DNA from 4 places in the Bradyrhizobium sp. SOJA106 genome. Region 2 is predicted to be linked to each of the others. Evidence: predicted binding sites of a transcription regulator. Region 2 holds the regulator's gene; each other region holds the start of a gene.
The links. The regulator LexA, encoded in region 2, represses DNA repair genes until DNA is damaged. The targets are predictions, from matches to a motif close to TGTTCNNNNTGTGTTCNG.

Region 1: a site for LexA is predicted at 3,207-3,224, ahead of ruvC (crossover junction endodeoxyribonuclease RuvC). Genes of this name have one in related genera too.
Region 3: a site for LexA is predicted at 3,086-3,103, ahead of AC5V87_RS21720 (single-stranded DNA-binding protein). Genes of this name have one in related genera too.
Region 4: a site for LexA is predicted at 1,650-1,667, ahead of AC5V87_RS35040 (ribonuclease T2 family protein). Genes of this name have one in related genera too.

Annotation. Positions count from the first base shown of each region.
Region 1 is NZ_CM182549.1:1,114,351-1,119,756, reverse strand. Features, by position in the region: gene AC5V87_RS05215 (metallophosphoesterase) at 1-690, opposite strand, end outside; gene ruvB (Holliday junction branch migration DNA helicase RuvB) at 834-1,868, opposite strand; gene ruvA (Holliday junction branch migration protein RuvA) at 1,889-2,506, opposite strand; gene ruvC (crossover junction endodeoxyribonuclease RuvC) at 2,649-3,176, opposite strand; gene AC5V87_RS05195 (YebC/PmpR family DNA-binding transcriptional regulator) at 3,406-4,152, opposite strand; gene AC5V87_RS05190 (methyl-accepting chemotaxis protein) at 4,353-5,406, shown strand, end outside.
Region 2 is NZ_CM182549.1:4,816,726-4,822,131, reverse strand. Features, by position in the region: gene AC5V87_RS22305 (ComEC/Rec2 family competence protein) at 1-954, shown strand, start outside; gene AC5V87_RS22300 (GAF domain-containing protein) at 964-1,905, opposite strand; gene AC5V87_RS22295 (hypothetical protein) at 2,153-2,587, opposite strand; gene AC5V87_RS22290 (hypothetical protein) at 2,784-2,996, opposite strand; gene lexA (transcriptional repressor LexA) at 3,197-3,898, opposite strand; gene AC5V87_RS22280 (molybdopterin molybdotransferase MoeA) at 4,075-5,286, opposite strand.
Region 3 is NZ_CM182549.1:4,696,564-4,701,969, forward strand. Features, by position in the region: gene gyrA (DNA gyrase subunit A) at 1-2,083, opposite strand, end outside; gene AC5V87_RS21720 (single-stranded DNA-binding protein) at 2,433-2,930, opposite strand; gene AC5V87_RS21725 (outer membrane protein) at 3,381-4,142, shown strand; gene AC5V87_RS21730 (outer membrane protein) at 4,380-5,069, shown strand; gene uvrA (excinuclease ABC subunit UvrA) at 5,399-5,406, shown strand, end outside.
Region 4 is NZ_CM182549.1:7,423,772-7,429,177, forward strand. Features, by position in the region: gene AC5V87_RS35025 (DUF3617 domain-containing protein) at 82-612, opposite strand; gene AC5V87_RS35030 (hypothetical protein) at 657-950, opposite strand; gene AC5V87_RS35035 (hypothetical protein) at 1,133-1,594, shown strand; gene AC5V87_RS35040 (ribonuclease T2 family protein) at 1,713-2,405, shown strand; gene AC5V87_RS35045 (23S rRNA (adenine(2030)-N(6))-methyltransferase RlmJ) at 2,564-3,424, shown strand; gene AC5V87_RS35050 (cold-shock protein) at 3,675-3,890, shown strand; gene AC5V87_RS35055 (outer membrane protein) at 3,961-4,584, opposite strand; gene uvrC (excinuclease ABC subunit UvrC) at 4,831-5,406, shown strand, end outside.

The sequences.
Region 1 (5,406 bases), 3.7 Mb from region 2:
GACGCGCGCGGGCACGCGCGGTGCGATGTTGGGCTCATGCGCCAGCAGGATGACCGGCGCATCGTCGGTGACCTTGGCAAGCGTGCCCGCGAGATCGTCGGCACCGAACCGCGTCACACTCCGGAAACGCTGCGCCGGCGCAAAGGCGAGCTGGTCGCCGAGGCCGGCGAGCCAGAAGGAGCGGCCGTCCTTGGCGAGGCGCACAGTGTCGTTCTCGTAGACGGGAATGCCGGCCGCCTCCAGCGCGCGATGCGCGACGGTCGGCCCGCGCCCGGCCCGCTGCACGCTCCTGTCGTCCCAATAATCGTGATTGCCCATGACGGCATGGACGCCGAGCGGCGCCTTGAGGCCGGCCAGCACCCTCGCCCATTCGCTCGGCAGAATGATGCGCGTGACCTGGTGAACGCCCGCGACATAATCGCCGAGCAGCACGATGAGATCTGCATTCAACGCGTTGGTGCGGTCGACGATCGCCTCGATCCGCTCCAGCGACATCCAGGGATCGCAGGCATGAATGTCAGCGATCGCCGCGATCTTCAGCCGGAAATCCGCCGGCCATTGCCGCGGGGCGGGATGATAGCGGGTGACGCGGAGCCGCATCGGCTCGATGCCGACGCCATAGGCCGCGGTCGAGACGCCGAGGGCGGACAGGCCGCCGATGGACCGGATGAGATGCCGACGCGAGATCATGGAAGCCCGATCGTGATGCACTTTCCTGATGCGGCCCGATTGAAGCGGAATTGGGGTGCGCCGGTGCAGACCACCCGTATCCTCGTGCAAATTGCCTGCACAAAGATTACTCGAAGTTCATGGCAACCTGGTCTTTTGCGCGATCAGTCGTAGCTCTCGTCGGTGCCGAACAGGCCGAACTGTGCCGCCGCATCGCGCGAGGGTTCGGCGAGGCCGAGATGGCGGAAGGCGTGCGAGGTGAGTAGGCGACCGCGCGGGGTGCGCTGGAGATAGCCGCACTGGATGAGATAAGGCTCGATGATGTCCTCGATCGCATCGCGCGGCTCCGAGAGTGCGGCGGCCATGGTTTCGACGCCGACGGGACCGCCGCCATAGTTGAGCGCGATGGTCGAGAGGTAGCGGCGGTCCATGGCGTCCAGGCCCGCGGCGTCGACCTCGAGCGCGCTCAGCGCGTGGTCGGCGATCTCTCGGTCGATCTTTTCGGCGTTGGCGGCTGAAGCAAAGTCGCGCACGCGGCGGAGCAGACGGCCGGCGATGCGCGGCGTGCCGCGGGCGCGGCGCGCGATCTCGTTGGCGCCGTCAGCGCTCATGCCGACGTTGAGCACGCGGGCGCCGCGGGTGACGATGCTCTCGAGCTCCTCGATGGTGTAGAAATTGAGCCGGACCGGAATGCCGAAACGGTCGCGCAAGGGATTGGTGAGCAGGCCTGCGCGCGTGGTGGCGCCGACGAGGGTGAATTTCGACAGCTCGATCTTGACCGAGCGCGCCGCCGGCCCCTCGCCGATGATGAGGTCGAGCTGGAAATCCTCCATCGCGGGATAGAGCACCTCTTCCACCGCCGGACTCAGGCGATGGATCTCGTCGATGAAGAGCACGTCGCGCTCTTCGAGATTGGTCAGTAGCGCGGCGAGATCGCCGGCCTTGGCGATGACAGGGCCTGACGTCGCGCGAAAGCCGACGCCGAGCTCTTTCGCCACGATCTGCGCCAGCGTGGTCTTGCCGAGGCCGGGGGGACCGACGAACAGCACGTGATCCAGGGCCTCGCCGCGCTTGCGCGCCGCCTCGATGAAGATCGAGAGATTCTTGCGCGCCTGCTGCTGGCCGACGAAGTCGGAGAGCGATTGCGGGCGCAGCGCGGTGTCGCCGACATCGTCGCTGCGGCGCTCGGGCGAGACCATGCGGGAAGCCCTGGGATCGCTCACTTCGCGAGCTCCTTCAAGCCGAGCCGGATGAGCTGGGCCGTCTCGGCGCCTTCACCGGCACTGCGCGATGCCGAGGCAATCGCGGCAGCTGCCTGCGGCTGGCCGTAGCCGAGATTGACCAGGGCGGAGATCGCATCCGCCACCGGGCGCGGCGCGCGCTGGTCGTCAACGGCGCCGGCGAGATGAACTACGGCGGGATCGACGTTGGCGAAGGCTGGCGCCTTGTCCTTCAATTCGGTGACGATGCGTTCAGCGACCTTGGGTCCGACGCCAGGCGTGCGCGACACCGCGGCCTTGTCGCGGAGCGCGATGGCATTGGCGAGATCGGCCGGCGCCAGCGTACCGAGCACCGCGAGTGCGACCTTGGCGCCGACGCCCTGCACGGTCTGGAGCAGGCGAAACCATTCGCGCTCCTGGTCGGTCCGGAAGCCGAACAGTTTTATTTGATCCTCGCGAACATAGGTCTCGATCGACAGCACGGCGGCCTCGCCGGGCGAAGGCAGATGCTGCAACGTGCGCGACGAGCAATGCACCTGATAACCGACGCCGCCGACGTCGAGGATGACGAAATCCTCGCCGTAGGAATCGATCAGGCCCTTGAGCTTGCCGATCATTTTAGGACCTCGATCGCGGCGGACACTCCTCTGTCGTCATGGCCGGGCTTGACCCGGCCATCCACGACTTCGCGATCATCAAGAAAGAACGTGGATGCCCAGGACAAGCCCGGAGATGACGACCATGAGTTGCATCGACCGATCATATCCCCACCACCTTCAGCCTGAGCGCCGTGCTCTGGCGGTGATGGGCGTGGGTGATGGCGATGGCGAGCGCATCGGCCGCGTCCGCGGACGGCGGCTCGGCTTTCGGCAGCAATATCTTCAGCATCATCGCGATCTGTTGCTTGTCGGCGTGGCCGGCGCCGACCACCGTCTTCTTGACCTGGTTCGGCGCGTATTCGGCAACACTGATGCCGAACATTGCGGGCGCCAGCATGGCGACGCCGCGGGCCTGGCCGAGCTTCAGCGTCGCGACGCCGTCCTTGTTGACGAAAGTCTGCTCGACCGCGGCTTCGATCGGCTTGTGATCAGACAGAACCGCCGCGAGCCCCTCGTGGATCGCGAGCAGGCGGCTCGACAGCGGCAGATCGTCCGGCGGTTCCACCGAACCGCAGGCGATGTAGACCAAACGATTGCCCTCAGCCTCGATCACGCCCCAGCCGGTGCGGCGCAGGCCGGGGTCGATGCCGATGATGCGAACGGGGCCACGAATCGGGAGCGCAGTCATGGGCCAGTGATAGCGGCTGGCCGCGATGGGGGAAACAGAAACAGAACGGAAGTAACAGGGGATGTGGGGGAGCGGCAGCGGAGCCGCCATCAACGCATTCGGTGTCGTACCCCGCGGAGGCGGGGTACCCAGTACGCCGCGGCTTATCCGTATCCTTCTGGCGTCTCTGGAATACTGGATCGCCCGCCTTCGCGGGCGATGACAGCGGTGGATGAGGCTACCCGACGGCCTACCCGCCCATCTTCGCCATCAGCGCGTCCGACACCTCGAAATTGGCGTAGACGTTCTGGACGTCGTCGTGCTCGTTGAGCAGGTCCATCAGCTTGAGCAGCTTCTCGCCGGTCTCGTCGTCGACTGACACCGTGTTCTGCGGCTTCCAGATCAGCGCGGCCTTGCGCGGCTCGCCGAACTTGGCTTCCAGCGCCTTGGCGACGTCGCGATAGCTCTCGGTCGAGGCGTAGATCTCGTGGCCGCCTTCGCCGGAGACGACGTCGTCGGCGCCGGCCTCGATCGCGGCATCGAGCACCGCATCGTCATCGGCGACGCTGCGGTCGTATTCGATGATGCCGGTGCGGTCGAACATGAAGGAGACCGATCCGGTTTCGCCGAGATTGCCGCCCGATTTGGTGAAAAAGGAGCGGATGTCGGAGGCGGCGCGGTTGCGGTTGTCGGTCAGCGCCTCGACGATGACGGCGACGCCGCCGGGGCCGTAGCCCTCGTAGCGGATCTCGTCATAGTTCTCGCCGTCGTTACCGGCCGCCTTCTTGATGGCGCGCTCGATATTGTCCTTCGGCATGTTCTCCTGGCGCGCGGCGATCACGGCGGCGCGCAGGCGCGGGTTCATGGCCGGGTCTGGCGTGCCGAGCTTGGCGGCGACGGTGATTTCCCGCGCCAGCTTGCCGAACAACTTCGACTTCTGCGCATCCTGCCGCCCCTTGCGGTGCATGATGTTCTTGAATTGGGAATGTCCGGCCATGCGTGGTCTCGTAATCGTGCGCCAAGGTGAGCTTAGGGAAGCGCGGCCTTATAGGCCGTCCACCCACCGGAATGAAAGAGGCTCTACGACTTTAAGGTAACACCGTACTCGCCCGTGCCTAGAAGTCAGGCAGCGTTAACCCTGATTTCATTCCGGACTGCGAAAATAGCGCCCGACCGTTCCCCGACAAGAGAGACCTGATGGCGTTCGGATTATTTCGGAAGCGTCTGCCTGATACGGCTGCGTCCGCGGTCGCCCCCGAGGCTATGCAGCCGGCGGCCCATTCCGAGCCCGCTCCGGCCGCCGAGGCTGATTCGGCCCGGGAGATCCTGGAACTGCTGGAACTCGAGCTCGGGGCGATGATTCGCCAGCTCGAGCGCGCCGCCAATTCAGTGGCTGGCGGCGCCGAAGCGACCGCCGCGACGCTTGCCGCCATCCGCGACCGCACCGACGCCCTCACCGGCCGGACCAACGCCGCGCAGTCGACCGCCTCGACCTTCGCCCATGCCGCCGACAAGTTCACCCAGTCCGCGCAAGGCATCGGCGCGCAGGTCCGCGCGGCCGGCAAGCTCGCCGACGAGGCCAGCACCGCGGCACAGGAGGCCCGCGCCAATGTCGATCGCCTGCGCGAGTCCTCGGCCGCCATCGGCAATGTGGTCAACCTGATCGCGCAGATCGCGCGGCAGACGACGCTGCTCGCGCTCAACTCGACCATCGAGGCCGCGCGTGCGGGTGCGGCCGGCAAAGGCTTCGCGGTCGTCGCCACCGAGGTGAAGGCACTCGCGGTGCAGACGCAAGGCGCCACGGAAGAGATCTCCAAGAAGATCGACGCGCTCCAGCGCGACGCCGCCGGCTCGGCCGACGCCGTACACCGCATCTCGCAGGCGATCGAGGCGATCCGTCCGGTGTTCGACACCGTCAACGGCGCGGTCGCCGAGCAGAATGCCACCACCAGCGAAATCTCTGGCAATGCCGCGAGCGCGTCGGAGTTCATCATCTCGGTCGGCGAGAGCGCGGCCGAGATCGACGCCGCGACCAAGGCCGCCGAGACCCACGGCGAGAACGTCGCCAGCGCCGGCAAGGCGGTCACCACCTTCGCGCAGAAGCTGAAATCGCGTTGCGCAGTGCTGTTGCGCCAGAGCGAGCACGACGACCGCCGCAAAACCGAGCGGCTGCCCTGCCATCTCAAATTCGAGACGTCGCGCGGCGTCATGCCGGTCTACGAGATTGCGATGGACGGCGTGCTGATCGGCG
Region 2 (5,406 bases):
GGCGGACGCGAGATCGCGATGCTGTTCCTGGCCTCGCTGATCGCGGGGCTTGCGACCACGCCCTACGCCGCCTTTCACTTCCACCGCGTCACGCCGTTCGGTGTGCTCGCCAATCTCGGCGCGATGCCGGTGGTCTCGGCGCTGGTCATGCCGGCTGGGCTGTTGGGCCTGCTTGCGGCACCGTTCGGGCTCGACGGCGTGTTCTGGTGGCTGATGGGGATCGGTATCGATTGGATGATCGCGGTCTCGCGCTGGGTAGCGGGATTGCCAGGCGCTGTCGGCCGCATCCCGGCATTCGGCATAGGCCCGCTGATCGCGGCGAGCCTCGGGGTCATCGTGATGGGCTTGTTGCGGACGCCGCTGCGCTGGTCCGGCGCCGTGGTGCTGCTGGTGGCGATGCTCTGGGGGCTGTCGGTGCGCCAACCCGACGTTTTGATTGCCGGGGACGGCCAGAGTATCGCTGTGCGTGGCAGGGACGGCCACCTGCATCTGATCAGGGCCAGCAAGGACGGTTTTCTGCTCAAGGAGTGGCTCGCCGCCGATGCCGATGCGCGCGATGGTGGCAGTGCCGCACTGGCCGACGGCGTGTCATGCGACGAGGCCGGCTGCCTCACGCCGCTCGCCGATGGGCGGCTGGTCGCGCTGTCCTTGCGGATCGATGCACTGGCTGATGATTGCAGTCGCGCTGCACTGGTGGTCACGGCAAGGCCAGCGCCGCCGGATTGCGCTGCGATGGTGGTCGACCGGCAGAGGCTCGCGGCGCACGGCGCGCTGGCGCTGACACGTCGCGGCGACGGATTCGCGGTGCAGGCGGTGAAGGCGAGAGGCGCCGACCGGCCGTGGTCCCCGGCGATTGCGGGCGAGGCTGATTTCGGGGCGAGCCTTGCGCCGCCGGCTGCTCCCCGCAACCGGAACGCGACCCCGTCCGAGACGGACTTGCAGGCCGATGATTGAGCGTACCGGCTACAGGTACCAAGCCAGCACGGAGTCGAGGCCGGACTTGCCGACGACGGGCAGGGCCACCATCCGGCTCAGTCCGGCCGCGCGTGCCGCCGCGGCCGAGGTCGAGCGGTCATGGGAGAGATCATCGTTGATCGCGGGCATGCCGGTGGCCCAGGCGCCGCCAATGCTGCCGTCGCCCCTGGTGATGGACTTTTCGGCATAGAGCGCGGCAAGATCGGTCTGCGCGCTGCAATCGCCGTCGCGGAAGACGAGCGCGGAGCGGGTCTCGTTCGGGACCCAGATCTCGAAGCGTCGCGCAATCGGCGATGCCTGTGCGGAGAGGAAGGTCAGCACCCAGGTCTGGTCGGTGCCGGTTCGGTAGGGGATGCCGACGCCGAGATTGATGCCGATCTCGGCTGCATCCTCCCAGCGCAGAAAGCTCTTGGCGTTGTGCAGTTCCTTGATGATCAGCGGCAGGCCCGCTTTCCAGGTGCGTCCGGGCAGGCCGAAGCCGCGCGGAAACCTGGTGTGGCGGGAGTTGAACTCGAACATGTCGGCAGTGCCATAGTAGCCATCGACGAGTCCCATCTCGTGTGAGACGTCAGGATCATTGTGCCAGAGCTCGATCGCGCCGACATGCGCCTCGTCGTCGCCGCAGAACAGCACCATCACGGCTTGCAGGAATTCGCCTGAAAATACCGGCACCGCGACCCCACAGGTGAGTCCCGCCGCCAGCGCCTCATCAGTTCGCTTGAAATCGGAGTTGGCGAATTTGGTGAGAATCACCGGGTGGCCGCTCGCCCAGGCCTTGCCGGGAAGTCCCTCGTCATATCCGAAATTCAGATCCTCGCTCACAGCCTTGAACGCGGACAGCCCCTCGTCGTAGAGGCCGCCGCCGAATTCCAGCCGCATGCGCGTCCGGTCCGGTACCCAGAGCTCAACGACGCGAATGAAGGTCTTCATCGAACGTGCCCGCCGCCTCGTGCCAAGACGCCAGCCAAGACACCAGCCGAGACAGCATCGGGCATTTACTTGCGGAGCGGACGGTCAAAATTCAGGCAGGACAGCGCAAACTTCGTGCGGCGGGAAGGCGGTGGGCTGACCTCGTCCGCCCGGATGTCGAGAGACGCAAGCCACACCACGTCGCCGGCCACGGCCGGCGATGGCGATCTCTCTTCCTGGCCCGGGCTGTCGGCCCGGGATATCTGCGTCAGCCGATCGGCAGACGCGGAGTTGCCGGCCGGTTCTCGGCACTGACCTGCGGCTTGTGCTCGCGCTCGCCAAGCGGCTGCGTCACGGGCAGTTGCAGCACAGTTGCTTGCTGGCCTTCGACGAGTTGCGTCACCAGCACGTATTTGCCGTCGGGGAACTCGATCGCATCATGATGGCGATCGGGAATGTGCGGATCGATCTTGCCGAACTTGCCGACGCGCGAGTTGACGGTGCGCGTCCAGATCCAGCGATTGTCGTAGCGGACGTTGTCGGCGAAGGCGAGCTCCGTTCCCGGCAGCAGGCAGACCGCGACTGTTGGATCGGCCGCGGAGGCAAAGCCGCGCGTCGAGGTGCCGCGGAAAGTTGTCGTCACGATCGTCTCGCCGACTTCGGCAGGGCGCGATGCGACGGCATGCAGGCTGTAGTCACACATCGTGGGTGCTCCTCATGCGGAGATAGCAACCCGCGCCTCTGTCTTACGAGGCGCAGGCCTCTATCAGAGTGGAAGCATCATAGCGTCTGCGCGGTTATAGGCAAATCTGCGGCTCGCCACCGCAGCATGCGATCACATTATCTTTCCCGAAGGCGCTAGGAACAAACCCTGCTTTCGCGCATTCGGTGGGCGCGTGTCAGCGGCCGGCGGGCGCCGACCAGCCGGAATATGGCCAGACCGATTGTGATGGCTGCGTGAGCGCATTGCGCGCGTTTCGGACTTGCTCGCTCGCTACCGTTTCCTTGGCGGTGTCCTTGCGGACATGGCGATGCGATGGTGCAGCAACGGCTTGCGACGTTGATCCCGCAATCAGCGCTGCGGCCACCGTGCTCAGGATGATCTTGCGCATGACGTCTCCTCGAACCTTCAAAAGCCATCCCGAAGCGGTCTGCTTGGTGCGGCGTGCCGAGGATGTAGCGTCGGAGCAGGGGCCGGATAATCTGAGCGAAACCAGAAAGACTATCCAGCGGGAGCGGACAATCATCCGCTCCGATCTCTGATGGCGATGCCGACCGGAGCGCGCGGACAGCGCGCTCAGGACTTGCGGTATCAGTACTTCCGATAAAGCCCGATCAGCTTGCCCTGAATCTTGACCCGGTTCGGCGGCAGGATGCGCACCTCATAGGCCGCATTGGCGGGCTCGAGCGCGATCGAGGCGCCACGACGGCGGAAGCGCTTCAAGGTCGCTTCCTCGTCGTCGATCAGCGCCACCACGATGTCGCCGGTGTCGGCGGTCTCGTTGCGCTGGATCAGCGCCATGTCGCCGTCGAGGATGCCGGCTTCCACCATGGAATCGCCGCGCACCTCGAGCGCGTAATGCTCGCCCGAGCCGAGCATGTCGGGCGGGACGCTGATCGTATGGCTGCGAGTCTGCAACGCCTCGATCGGCGTGCCGGCCGCAATGCGGCCCATCACCGGCACGGCGACGGGGCGCTCGCCCTCGTCGGCGGGCGGGCTGGACGTCGTCCTCACCTTGCCGAGATTGCCTTCGATGACGCTCGGCGTGAAGCCGCGGCGGTTGCCGGCCGCGGCCTGCAGCTCGGGCAGCTTGATGACTTCGATGGCGCGGGCGCGATTGGGCAGGCGGCGGATGAAGCCGCGCTCCTCGAGTGCGGTGATCAGGCGATGGATGCCCGACTTCGAGCGCAGATCGAGCGCGTCCTTCATCTCGTCGAAGGAGGGCGGCACGCCGCTTTCCTTCAATCGCTCGCTGATGAACCGCAGGAGCTCGTATTGTTTGCGCGTTAACATCTCGACCAAAATCCCCCGGTTGATGTCGTTCGATTCCGAGACGCTGAATTCAGCGATAAGCCGCTACATGCTCGAAACAAATCATGAACGGACACTATATGTTCGATACATGTTCCGCAACTGCTTAATTTACCGTGAACGCGACAAAGTTCGCGCCACGCGTGTAGCCGGCGCGTTCAGACCGGCAGGCGCAGCACCTCGCAAGGCGTGCCCGCTTCGGCCTTCGGCGCGAACGGCGCGCGCACCAGAAGTGCCTGTGCCGCAGCGAGATTCGCAAGCAGTGAGGAATCCTGGTGATTGACGGGAACGGCGATCAGCGTGCCGTCGTCGCGCGTCTCCAGCCGTGCGCGCAGATAATCCTCACGCTGGTCGTTGGCGCCGACGTCGCGGCCGAGCACCGCCCGTTCGCGGCGATGGTGAATCACGGAACGGCCCGACAGCGCGCGAATCAGCGGCACCATGAACAGGAAGGCACACACATAGGATGACACGGGATTGCCGGGCAGCCCGATCACGCGCATTGCCGCCAGGCGTCCATGCATCATCGGCTTGCCGGGCCGCATCGCGATCTTCCAGAATGTGATCGCGATCCCCTCGGCCGTCAGTGCCTGCTGGACCAGATCGTGGTCGCCGACCGAGGCGCCGCCGGTGGTGATCAGGATGTCGGCGCCGCTCTCGCGGGCGCGGCGGATGCCCGCCGTGGTGGCGTCCAGGGTATCGGCGGCAACACCGAGATCGACGGTATCGGCCCCCTCGCTGCGCGCGAGCGCGTGAAGGGCGTAGCCATTGGAATAGACGATCTGGCCGGGGCCAGGCGTGGCGCCCGGCATCACAAGCTCGTCGCCGGTGGCGAGGATCGCGACTTTCGGGCGGCGGCGGACGGGCAGAAGCGGGTGATTCATGCCGGCGGCGAGTGCAAGGTCGCGCTCGGTCAGCCGGATGCCCTCGCGCAGCAGCACGTCGCCCTCGCGGAAATCGACGCCGGCCGGGCGGATGTGCCGTCCCGTCACTGCCGCTTCCTTGATGGTGATGCGCCCGCCGTCCACGACCGTGTCCTCCTGGATCACGACCGCATCGGCGCCATCGGGAACGACGCCGCCGGTGAAGATCCGCACGGCTTCGCCGCTACCGACCGATCCCGCAAACGGCCGGCCCGCCGCGACTTCGCCGATCACGGTGAGCTGGGACTCGGTTGTCGCGGCATCGGCCGCGCGCACCGCATAGCCATCCATCGCCGACATCGCCTGCGGCGGCTGCGTGCGCCGCGCAGCGACGTGGCGGGCGAGCACGCGGTGGAAGGCGTGGTCGAGGGCGACCATCTCTTCAGGCAGCGGCTCTGCGCCGGCAAGCACCGCGGCAAGCGCGTCAGAAACCGGCATCAGGGCCACGGGTGAAAACTCCAGCTACGCCCCTTCGGGCAAATCGGCGGCGAGAGTTCTAGCCGAGTGCAGGCGCAGAGGCAAAAAGGCGGTCACGCAGGATGATTCATCCTGTGTGATCCGCACTGC
Region 3 (5,406 bases), 120 kb from region 2:
GCTCGGTGCAGATCTGGACGTCGACGATCGCTTCGCCGTCGTCGAGCTTCATGGCGATGATGCCGGAGCGGCGGACGTCGACGAAGTCGGACAGCTTGTTGCGCCGGACATTGCCGCCCGTCGTCGCGAACATCACGTCGAGCTGGCCCCAGGTGGACTCGTCTTCGGGCAGCGGCATGATGGTGGTGATGCGCTCGCCCTGTTCCAGCGGCAGGATATTGATCATCGCCTTGCCGCGCGCGTTGGGAGCTGCCATCGGCAGCCGCCAGACCTTCTCCTTGTAGACCTGGCCGCGCGAGGAGAAGAACAGCACCGGAGTATGAGTCGAGGCCACAAAGAGCCGGCTGACGAAATCCTCGTCGCGGGTCTGCATGCCGGCGCGGCCCTTGCCGCCGCGGCGCTGGGCCCGATAGGCCGACAGCGGCACGCGCTTGACGTAGCCGGCGTGCGAGACGGTGACGACCATGTCCTCGCGCTGGATCAGGTCCTCGTCCTCGACCTCGCCCTCCTGCTCCATGATCACGGTCTTGCGCGGCGTGGCGAACTCCGCCTTCACCTCCGCAAGCTCAGTCTTGATGATGTCGAGGATGCGCCCACGCGAGCGCAGGATCTCGAGATAATCGCCGATCTCGCCGGCAAGCTTTGCCAGTTCCTCGCCGATTTCGTCGCGGCCGAGCGCGGTGAGGCGTGCGAGGCGCAGCTCGAGGATCGCCCTCGCCTGCTCCAGCGACAGGCGGATGGTGCCGTCCTCGTTGATGCGATGGCGGGGATCGTCGATCAGCGTGATGATGTCCTCGACGTCGCGCGCCGGCCAGTCGCGCGTCATCAGGGTTTCGCGGGCAGCCGCCGGTGTCGGCGAGTGCCTGATGACCTTGATGATCTCGTCGATATTGGCGACTGCGATGGCAAGCCCGACCTGCTCATGCGCGCGCTCGCGCGCCTTGCGCAGCTTGTACTTGGTCCGGCGGGTGACGACCTGTTCGCGGAAACCGACGAAGATCGTCAGCATGTCCTTCAGGTTCATCGTCTGCGGACGACCACTGTCGAGCGCGACGGCGTTGACGCCGAAGCTGGTTTGCAGCGGCGTGAACTTGTAGAGCTGATTGAGCACCACGTCGGGCACGGCATCGCGCTTGAGCTCGACCACGACGCGGTAGCCGTCGCGATCGGATTCGTCGCGCAGGTCGGCGATGCCCTCGATCTTCTTTTCCTTGTAGAGCTCGGCGATGCGCTCGACCATCGTCGCCTTGTTCACCTGATAGGGGATCTCGGTGATGACGATCGCCTCGCGCTCCTTGCGGATCGTCTCGAAGGTGACCTTGCCGCGCATCACGATGGAGCCACGGCCGAGGTGATAGGCGCTGCGGATGCCCTGGCGTCCCAGGATGATGCCGCCGGTGGGGAAATCCGGGCCGGGGATGATGTTGTTGAGCTCGTCGATCGTCAGCGCCGGATTGTCGATCAACGCGAGGCAGGCATCGATCACCTCGCCGAGATTGTGCGGCGGAATGTTAGTGGCCATGCCGACGGCAATGCCGCCGGCGCCATTGACGAGCAGGTTCGGGAACCGCGCCGGCAAAACCACCGGCTCCTTGGTCGAACCGTCGTAGTTATCCTGAAAGTCGACGGTTTCGTTATCGATGTCGTCGAGCAGCTTCAGCGCGATCTTGGCCAGGCGCGACTCGGTGTAGCGCATCGCCGCCGGCGGATCGCCGTCGACGGAGCCGAAATTGCCCTGCCCGTCGACCAGCAGCTCGCGCATCGAGAAAGGCTGCGCCATGCGCACCAACGCATCATAGATCGCCTGGTCGCCATGCGGATGGTATTGGCCCATGACGTCGCCGACGATACCGGCCGACTTCTTGTGCTTCTTGTCGGGCGTGTAGCCTTTCTCGTTCATCGCGAACAGGATGCGGCGATGCACCGGCTTCAGGCCGTCGCGTGCATCGGGCAGCGCGCGCGACACGATCACGCTCATGGCGTAATCGAGGTAGGACTTCTTCATCTCGTCGAGGATGGAGACGGGGCGAATGTCCGAGGGTTGCGCCGGCTGGTCGCCGGGCTTGTTGTCGTCGTCAGCCAAGGGGAAATCCGGTGAGGTTTATCTGGGAATCATATAGCGCATCGACGCCCCGATAACCACCCTTACGGCCCGTCCCAAGGTGCTTTTTCCGCTCATTCTTCCAATAACTTAAGCCCCTGCGACCGCCACTTGGGCGGCTTCCGGAGCAGCTTGCAGGAATTGCGCTTTGGCCCCTGTCAAACCGGGCGGCAGGAGCCCCGGCGAGCCCGCTGGCCGGGCGCGATCCGAGTTCATCCCAAACGTGAAGCGGGCCCGGAAGTCCCGAGCCCGTCCCGCCAATTAGTACGATCTGCTGACCTCGCGTGGAACGCGCCGCCCGATCCGGCCCGTTGTCGCGGGGTGGCCCGCCTCAGAACGGGATATCGTCGTCCATGTCGCTGTTGCGGCCACCGCCGCCGGCAGCCACGGGACGGCGCGGCGCGCTGCTGACGGGACCCGAGGAGCCGAAATCGCCGCCCGGCTCGTCGCCGAAGCTGCCGCCTCCTCCGCCCCCGCCGCGACCATCGAGCATCGTCAGCGTCGAGTTGAAGCCCTGCAGCACGACCTCGGTGGAGTACTTCTCAACGCCGCTCTGGTCGGTCCATTTGCGGGTCTGCAGCGCGCCCTCGATGTAAACCTTGGCGCCCTTCTTCAGGTACTGCTCGGCGACCTTGCAGAGACCTTCGTTGAAGATCACCACGCGGTGCCACTCGGTCTTTTCCTTGCGTTCGCCGCTGTTCTTGTCGCGCCAGGTCTCCGAGGTGGCGATGCTCAAATTCGCGATCGGCCGCCCGTCCTGGGTGCGGCGGATTTCGGGGTCCTTGCCGAGGTTTCCAACCAGAATGACCTTGTTGACGCTTCCCGCCATCGCCGCTCTCCACTCCAAATGCCATTGAATGTCAAAAGGCCGAACCCGCCCGCCGCGAAGCTCCGCCGCCCCGTTGAGCCGACCTATACGCTCGCGCGGGGTGATCAGCCCGTCGCCCCTCAGGTTATCCCCACATATAGCATCAGCCCTTGGCTTGTTCCAGATTTGTTCTTGTGCAGATCGCACTCAACGCGCGGCAGGACCGGGCGGAGGTGGCGTCAAAAATAGCAAGCGTCGGATGGAACTTTTTCCGGTTCCCGGCAACGGGCAAAAGCGCTTAACATTCATCAAGTTAGAAACGCCTCAGATGGTCCCTGACTGTTGCATTTCGGAGACGGACTCTGCCTCACCATTGAGCTACGGTTGCCTTGGAATTGAGTCCATATGGGCGTCGCGCCTGATCAACCGTTTCGGGGACTTCGAGAAGCGGACGAAACTGGGGAGACTGCAATGAATAAGATTTTGTTTGGTGCAATCAGTGCAATAGCGTTGGGCCTGTCGGCTCCCGCAAGCGCGGCGGATCTCGCGGCGCGTCCCTACACCAAGGCTCCGGCACCGGTGGTGGCGACCGTTTACGACTGGAGCGGCTTCTACATCGGCATCAACGGTGGCTGGGGTACGAGCCGCAATTGCTGGGATTTCGTGACACCGGTCGTCGGCACGCTGATCACAGACGGCTGCCATGACGCGTCGGGCGGCACGGTCGGCGGTCAAATCGGATATCGTTGGCAATCCGCCAACTGGGTGTTTGGCCTGGAAGGCCAGGGCAACTGGGCTGACTTCAGCGGAAACAACATCAGCCCGACTGCCCCGGGTCAGCAGAACCGTACTCGGATCGATGCCTTCGGCCTGATTACCGGCCAGGTCGGCTATGCCTGGAATAACGTTCTGTTCTACGTAAAGGGTGGTGGCGCGGTCGTGGGCGACAAATACGACCTCATCGTCGCGCCAGGTTTCGTGGGTGCAGGCACTACCTTCGGATCGGCCCGGGAAACCCGCTGGGGCGGAACGGTCGGCGCCGGTCTCGAATTTGGCTTCGCTCCAAACTGGTCGGTAGGCGTCGAGTACGATCACATCTTCCTCGGCAGTCGTAACGTCGACTTCACCCTCGGCGGCGTTCTCGTCCAGACCGAACGCGTCCGCCAGGACGTCGATATGGGTCTCGTTCGTATCAATTATCGCTGGGGTGGCCCGGTCATCGCGAAATACTGATATCCATCTGACATCATTCACAGATCAAAGGCCGGCCTTGCGCCGGCTTTTTTTTTGCGTGATCCCGAGCTGCGACAATCTGCCAACAATTATGACGTTTTGCAGCTGTTGTGGCTTTTGAGAGACACAACTTGCGGATTTGGTGGTGTAAGCACGGCGCCAGTTGGACCACGGCGTCCGATACCCTTCTGCACGCGGAAGGCAACAACAGAAACTGGGACTGGGATTTTGGTTGAAATGAAGAAAGTTTTGTTGGCTTCGGCCTGTTTGTTCGCTCTGGCTGCCCCCGCGTCGGCGGCTGATCTCGCGGCCCGCCCGTACACCAAGGCTCCGGTCGCAGTGGCCTCGGTCTACAACTGGACCGGCTTCTATCTCGGTATCGTCGGCGGCGGCGCTTGGGAAAACGCTTCGGGCGACCCGAAGATGAAGGGTGGCTTCGTCGGCGGCACCGCCGGCTACAACTGGCAGACCGGCAACGTCGTGTTCGGCATCGAGGCCGACGGCGCCTGGGCTGACGTCAGCGCCACGGCGACCGGCGCGACCGCTGTCCCCGGCTTCGGCGTTGTGACCGCAACCGCCAGCTCGAAGACCGACGCGATGGGCACTGTGCGTGGCCGCATCGGCTGGGCCGTCAACAACGTCCTGCTCTACGGCACGGGCGGCTACGCCTGGATCGACAACAAGATCACCCTCTCGGCGCTCGGCGTGAGCGCGTCGGACAGCAAGTGGCACTCCGGCTGGACCGTCGGCGCGGGCGTCGAAGCGTTCATCGCGCCGCAGTGGTCGATCAAGGGCGAATACCTGTATCGCAGCCTCGGCGGCGAGACCTACTTCGCCGGCGCCCTGCCCACCGGCACGCTCAACTTCCACACCGTGCAGGTCGGCGTGAACTATCACTTCGGCGGCCCGATCGTCGCGAAGTACTGAGCTTCGTCTCACGACCGACGTCATATCGTCACGAAAGGCCGGCCTCGCGCCGGCCTTTTTGTTTTTCGCGCGCCGCTGATTGGCGCCGGTCACGTGCGGATTCCCCAAACCCGCACTCGACGCTTCGCCTGTTCCAGATCCCTCACTCCTGCCAGATGCCGCCAGCGCGCCAACAATCCGTTGACGATTCGCAAAGTCCACTGGAAATCCGCGCTCGTTCTTCCTACGTTCGCTGCCATACCCATCGGCGCCGTTCCCGGTTCCGGGCGAAGCGCGCCTCCAGCGTCGGCGCGCTCGCGCACCCATGGGATTCCTTGAGGGCAACTCGGATGGATGA
Region 4 (5,406 bases), 2.6 Mb from region 2:
TCACCCCGACCCTTCCAGCGCGAGCGAAGCTCGTCGCGGCCCCGTAAGAACGGGGCGAGGGAGCACACCGGCATTTGCCGCTTACTTCGGCAGCAACGCTTTCAGCTTGTCCACGTCGCGCACGTTCATCTTGAAGCCGCCGGGCATCACGATGTCGCCCGGCTTCTGGTCCGGCTTGCAGGCGCCTAGCCACTTCGCTTCGAGCGTCATGGAGGTATCGCGGCCCGCGGCACCGGCAGCGCCGCCTTGCGCGTGCGAGGAGGTCTTCACCGTGTAGGCAGAATTGAAATCGCCCGTAATCTCGGCATGCGAGGTCGTGCTGATGCCGGCGACGCTGCACTCGGAATCGCTGACATAGCCGGTCGCGGTCTTCTTGATGTCCTGCTTGGAGCAGATCTGCTTGGCCATCGGGGAGACGTTGTTGCTCATCTCCTTGTCGACGGTCTCGTCAGTGCAGTGCTGCATGGTCATTTCGGGCATCGCCGAGCCGCTCCTGACCATCTTCATTTCCCAGAGACCGGCCTTGCGCACCGGCAGGTCGTCGGCGCCGGCTGCGCCCGCCGACAAGACGAGGCAAAGGCTTGAGCCGAGCAAAGCGAGTTTGCGCGTCATGTTCGAGGCTCCCGGCTTGAGAGAGGCAGCGTTACGACGACGCCTCAGTACAGCGTGCGGATCGGCTGTTCGGCGGCGCCATAGGGCACCCAGCGGCAGGAGAACGAGATATAGCCGCCCTCATAGGCCTGCACCGCGAGGAATTTCACGACCTTGCCGTAGCGCGCGCAGTGATCGACCGCGACCTGACGGGCATCGACCTGGGTCGCCATCGAATAGGCGATGATGCCGCCGGTGTCGTTGCCCTTGAACGGCGGGACCGGAAGGATGTCAGCGCGCGCCGATTGGCTCGCCAAAATACCCAGGGCGAGAAGGCCCGCGGCCGCAATGATTCGCATTCCCGTTACTCCAGTTTGGAGGCGCCAGTTTACGGCGCCGGGATGGAAGTGAAAAGAACCGAAGCCCTGCCGGCCACGCCCTTATGGTCAACTCCTCGCCAAGTGTTGCCGCGCTGCACTTGACCCCGCCCGGCCTTCGCGGCACCGTCCGAACTTCGCAAGACCAGCTGTCCGGATTGCCCATGCGCGCCCTCTCCCTGAAATCGCTCCGCTTTGCCACCGTGCTCGGCCTCATGTTCGGAGCGCTGTCGCTCGGTGAGGCGAAGGCCGCCAATCCGCTCGAGTTGAACTTCTGGCTGAGCGGGCCGCGCTATGACGGCGCCGTCGCCGATTGCGACAAGGCGCTGCCGACGATTGCCACCCAGTTCTGGGAGAAGGAAAGCTCGTTCTGGAATTCCCCGTTGAAGATCACGGGGTTCGCCGCCGTTCACGAGGTCGCGTTCCGGCCCTGGCAGTCCGACAACATTCCGCGCCGCTATTGCACCGGCGACGCCCTGCTCAACGACGGCAAGGTGCGCAAGGTGCATTTCTCGATCATCGAGGACGGCGGCTTTGCCGGCTACGGCAACGGCGTCGAATGGTGCGTGGTCGGGCTCGACCGCAACTGGGCCTACAATCCGGCCTGCCGCGCTGCCCGGCAGTAATTCGAGAAGCCTGATTCGGCCCGATCAGGCCGCCGAACGTGTCTCGGCTGAATTTTGTTCTTGAAATGTTCCTTTCGCCTGCTAGGCTGGCTGCACAGTCTAGTTGAGGGGCATCGCCATGTTTCATTCCAGATTGCATTCATTCTCCCGCCTGATGATCTCGCTGACCCTGGCTGCCGGGCTGGTCACGCTGGCCGGCGGCGCCAAGGCGCAGGACAAGCGGCAGAACGCGCCCGGCGAATTCGATTTCTATGTGCTGTCGCTGTCATGGTCGCCCTCGTTCTGCGAGGAGGCGGCGGAGCGCGGCGGCCGCTCCCAGATCCAGTGCAGCGGCCGGCCCTACGCCTTCGTGGTGCACGGGCTATGGCCGCAATATGAGAGCGGTTTCCCCGAATATTGCCAGCGGCCGGCGCCGCGGCTGAACCGCAACATCGTCTCCTCAATGCTCGATCTGATGCCGGCGCCGGGCCTGATCTTCAACGAATGGGACAAGCACGGCACCTGCTCCGGTCTCGAAGGCCGCAGCTATTTCGAGATGATCCGCAAGGCGCGCGCCGCGATCAAAATTCCGGCCGAGTATCTCGACTTGTCGCAGGCCAAGACCGTGGCGCCGGCGGAGGTCGAGGAGGCCTTCATCAAGGCCAATCCGGGCCTGAGCAATGCCGCCATTTCGGTCACCTGCAACCGGACGCGGCTGTCCGAAGTGCGCATTTGCCTCAGCAAGGATCTGCAATTCCGCTCCTGCGAGGAAACCGACCGCCGCGCCTGCCGCCGCGACCAGGTGACGATGCCGCCGATCAGGGGCGGTTGAGGCACAACTCTCTCGTCGTCATTCCGGGATGGTGCGCTAGCACCAGACCCGGAATCTCGGGATTCTCAGGTGCGCAATTGCGCACCATAGCTCGGTGCTAACGCACCGCCCGAAATGACGGCAGTTACTTTCATCGCGCGATGTCGTAACTGTCCGCCATGAACTACCGCCACGCTTTCCATGCCGGCAACTTCGCCGATGTCATCAAGCACATCGTGCTGGCGCGCATCATCACGTACCTGCAGGACAAGCCGGGCGCGTTCCGCGTCATCGACACCCATGCCGGCGCCGGGCTCTACGATCTCGAAAGCGACGAGGCGCGGCGCGGCGGCGAGTGGCTGACCGGCATCGCGCGGCTGATGCAGGCACGTCTTTCCAACGAGACTGCGGCGCTGACGAAACCCTATCTCGACATCGTCCGCGCCTTCAATCCGAAGGGCGAGCTCAAGGCTTATCCGGGCTCGCCGCTGATCGCGCGCGGCCTGCTCCGGCCGCAGGACCGGCTCGTTGCCTGCGAGCTCGAGCCGAAGGCGCGCAAGGCGCTGATCGACGTGCTGCGACGCGACGAGCAGGCCCGCGTCGTCGATCTCGACGGCTGGGTCGCGCTGCCCGCCTTCGTACCGCCGAAGGAGCGACGCGGCCTCGTGCTGATCGATCCGCCGTTCGAGGACAAGGACGAGTTCGAAAAGCTCGGCGAAGCCTTCGCAAAGGCCTTCGCGAAATGGCCGACCGGTATCTATGTAATCTGGTATCCGGCCAAGAACCGGCGCGCCACCGACACGCTGGCGCAATCGGTGGCACGGCTCGCAGCCGCAGCAAAGCCTCCCGGAAAATGTCTGCGCCTCGAATTCAGCGTGTCGCCGCAGCTTGATGGCGCAGCGCTCACCTCCACGGGGCTCCTGATTGTCAATCCCCCCTACACACTGCAAGGCGAACTCAAGACCATCCTGCCGGAGCTCGAAATGCCGCTTGGCCAGGGCGGCGCTGCCAGATTCCGATTAGAGGTACCTCGACCGTAACACTCCGGCATTCTTGGGAAAAAGATGCAGGAGCGGTAGTCAATCTGCAACGAACCGTATTATGCTGTTTGCGTGACTGGCTTTACGTTCCGCTTCCGCGAATGGTTGCGGCGGAGTGAAGGCCTAAGAAAGATCCGACGGACCGATGAGGTCCGCCCAAGGATGGCCAGCTCCCGGGCTTCGTGAGGCCCGGTCATGTCGTGACGTGAGTCTGCGTCGCGACGGAGGAGCAATGAGGGGGAGTTTCCCGATGGCCATGACGGGGACGGTCAAGTTCTTCAACGGCGAGCGCGGCTACGGTTTCATCAAACCTGACGACGGCGGTCGTGATGTCTTCGTTCACATCACCGCTGTGGAGCGGGCGGGATTGAAGGACCTTGCCGAAGGACAGCGTATTACTTTCGAAGTCGAACCGGACAAGAAGGGGAAGGGACCGAAGGCGGTCAACTTGGTCATCCTCTCCTAGCGCGCCTGGCTAAAAAAATCCCGGCCGCGAGCGGCCGGGAAGTTGTGTCCGGTATTTTCTTCTTCAGCTATCAGAAGTGATAGTTCACGCCTGCGCGCACAACACTGGCGCTATAGCCGTTGGACACGCCTGTAATCGCGAACTGGCTCGTCGACAGATCGATGTAGAGGTATTCGAGCTTCGCGCTCCAGTTCGGCGCGAGCCCGACTTCGGCGCCGGCGCCGATGGTCCAGCCGGCGCTGGTGTGCGACTCCGTCCAGCCGAAGGTCTGCGCGCGCAGCTCGCCGAAGGCGAGGCCTGCGGTGCCGTAGAACAGCACGTTGCTGAACGCATAGCCGGCGCGGCCGCGCAGCGTGCCGAACCACGGATTTGAGAACTTCCACGGCGCGAAGGTGTCGTCGGCGCCGGCTGCCTGGATGTCGCCCTCGACGCCGAACACCCACGGGCCGTTCTGGAAATTATAGCCGGCCTGCACGCCGCCGACGAAGCCGGACGGCTTTGCCGGGTTGTTGTCGACTGAGCCCCATTCGTAGCCGATGTTGCCGCCGAGATAGGGACCGGCCCAGCTATACGCATTCAGCGGCTGGTTGACGGTATAGGGCGCACGCGGCCCGTAATTGAGATCGGCGGCCTCTGCCGAAGCTGTCCAGCCGGCGGCAACCAACGCGGCTGCGCCCACAACGAACCACTTCATCGGTACTCTCCAACACAACTTGCCGCCCCCACGATGCCGCGCCGCCGCGCGAGGCCACCGCATGGTTACGGAACCACGACTTTTTCGCGTAGGATTTATCGAGAGTTTTAAGTTAAAGGCCTGTTAAGCCGGGTTACCGCGCTGTTAACAGGCTTAAGCAAGCGTTACCGGGAACTGCGCCGCCTGCCTGTGCGCGCGGCATGGCCGGAACTTCAAATCGGTCCCCCCAGCGCCTAAATTCGCCCCATGGTTCACGATTCCCCCGACAGTCCGGACGAGCGCGCGCGCAAACCGCTCCGCCCTGATACAACCAACGCGCCGCCGGAGAGCCTGACGCCGCCGGACCTCGATCCCGCCACCACCGGCGGCGAGGATGAGGACGATGCGCTGCTGCCTGACATCCTCGAAGAGAGCGGCGCGGTCGGCGAAGGTCCGCTGGCGATCGGCCATGAGGCGATCGAGCGCGCGGTCCGGCTGGCCCCGACCTCGCCCGGCGTCTACCGCATGCTCAATGCCAATGCCGACGTGCTCTATGTCGGCAAGGCCAAGAACGTCAAAAAGCGCCTGTCGAACTATGCGCGCCAGAGCGCGCCGCAGCCGGCCCGCATCCTGCGCATGATCGCGGCCACGGTGACCGTGGAGATCGTCTCGACCAACACCGAGACCGAGGCGCTGCTGCTGGAAGCCAACCTCATCAAGCAGCTGCGGCCGCGCTTCAACGTGCAACTGCGCGACGACAAATCGTTTCCCTATATCCTGATCACCGGCGACCATTGGGCTCCGCAGATCCTCAAGCATCGCGGCGCGCAGACCCGGCCCGGG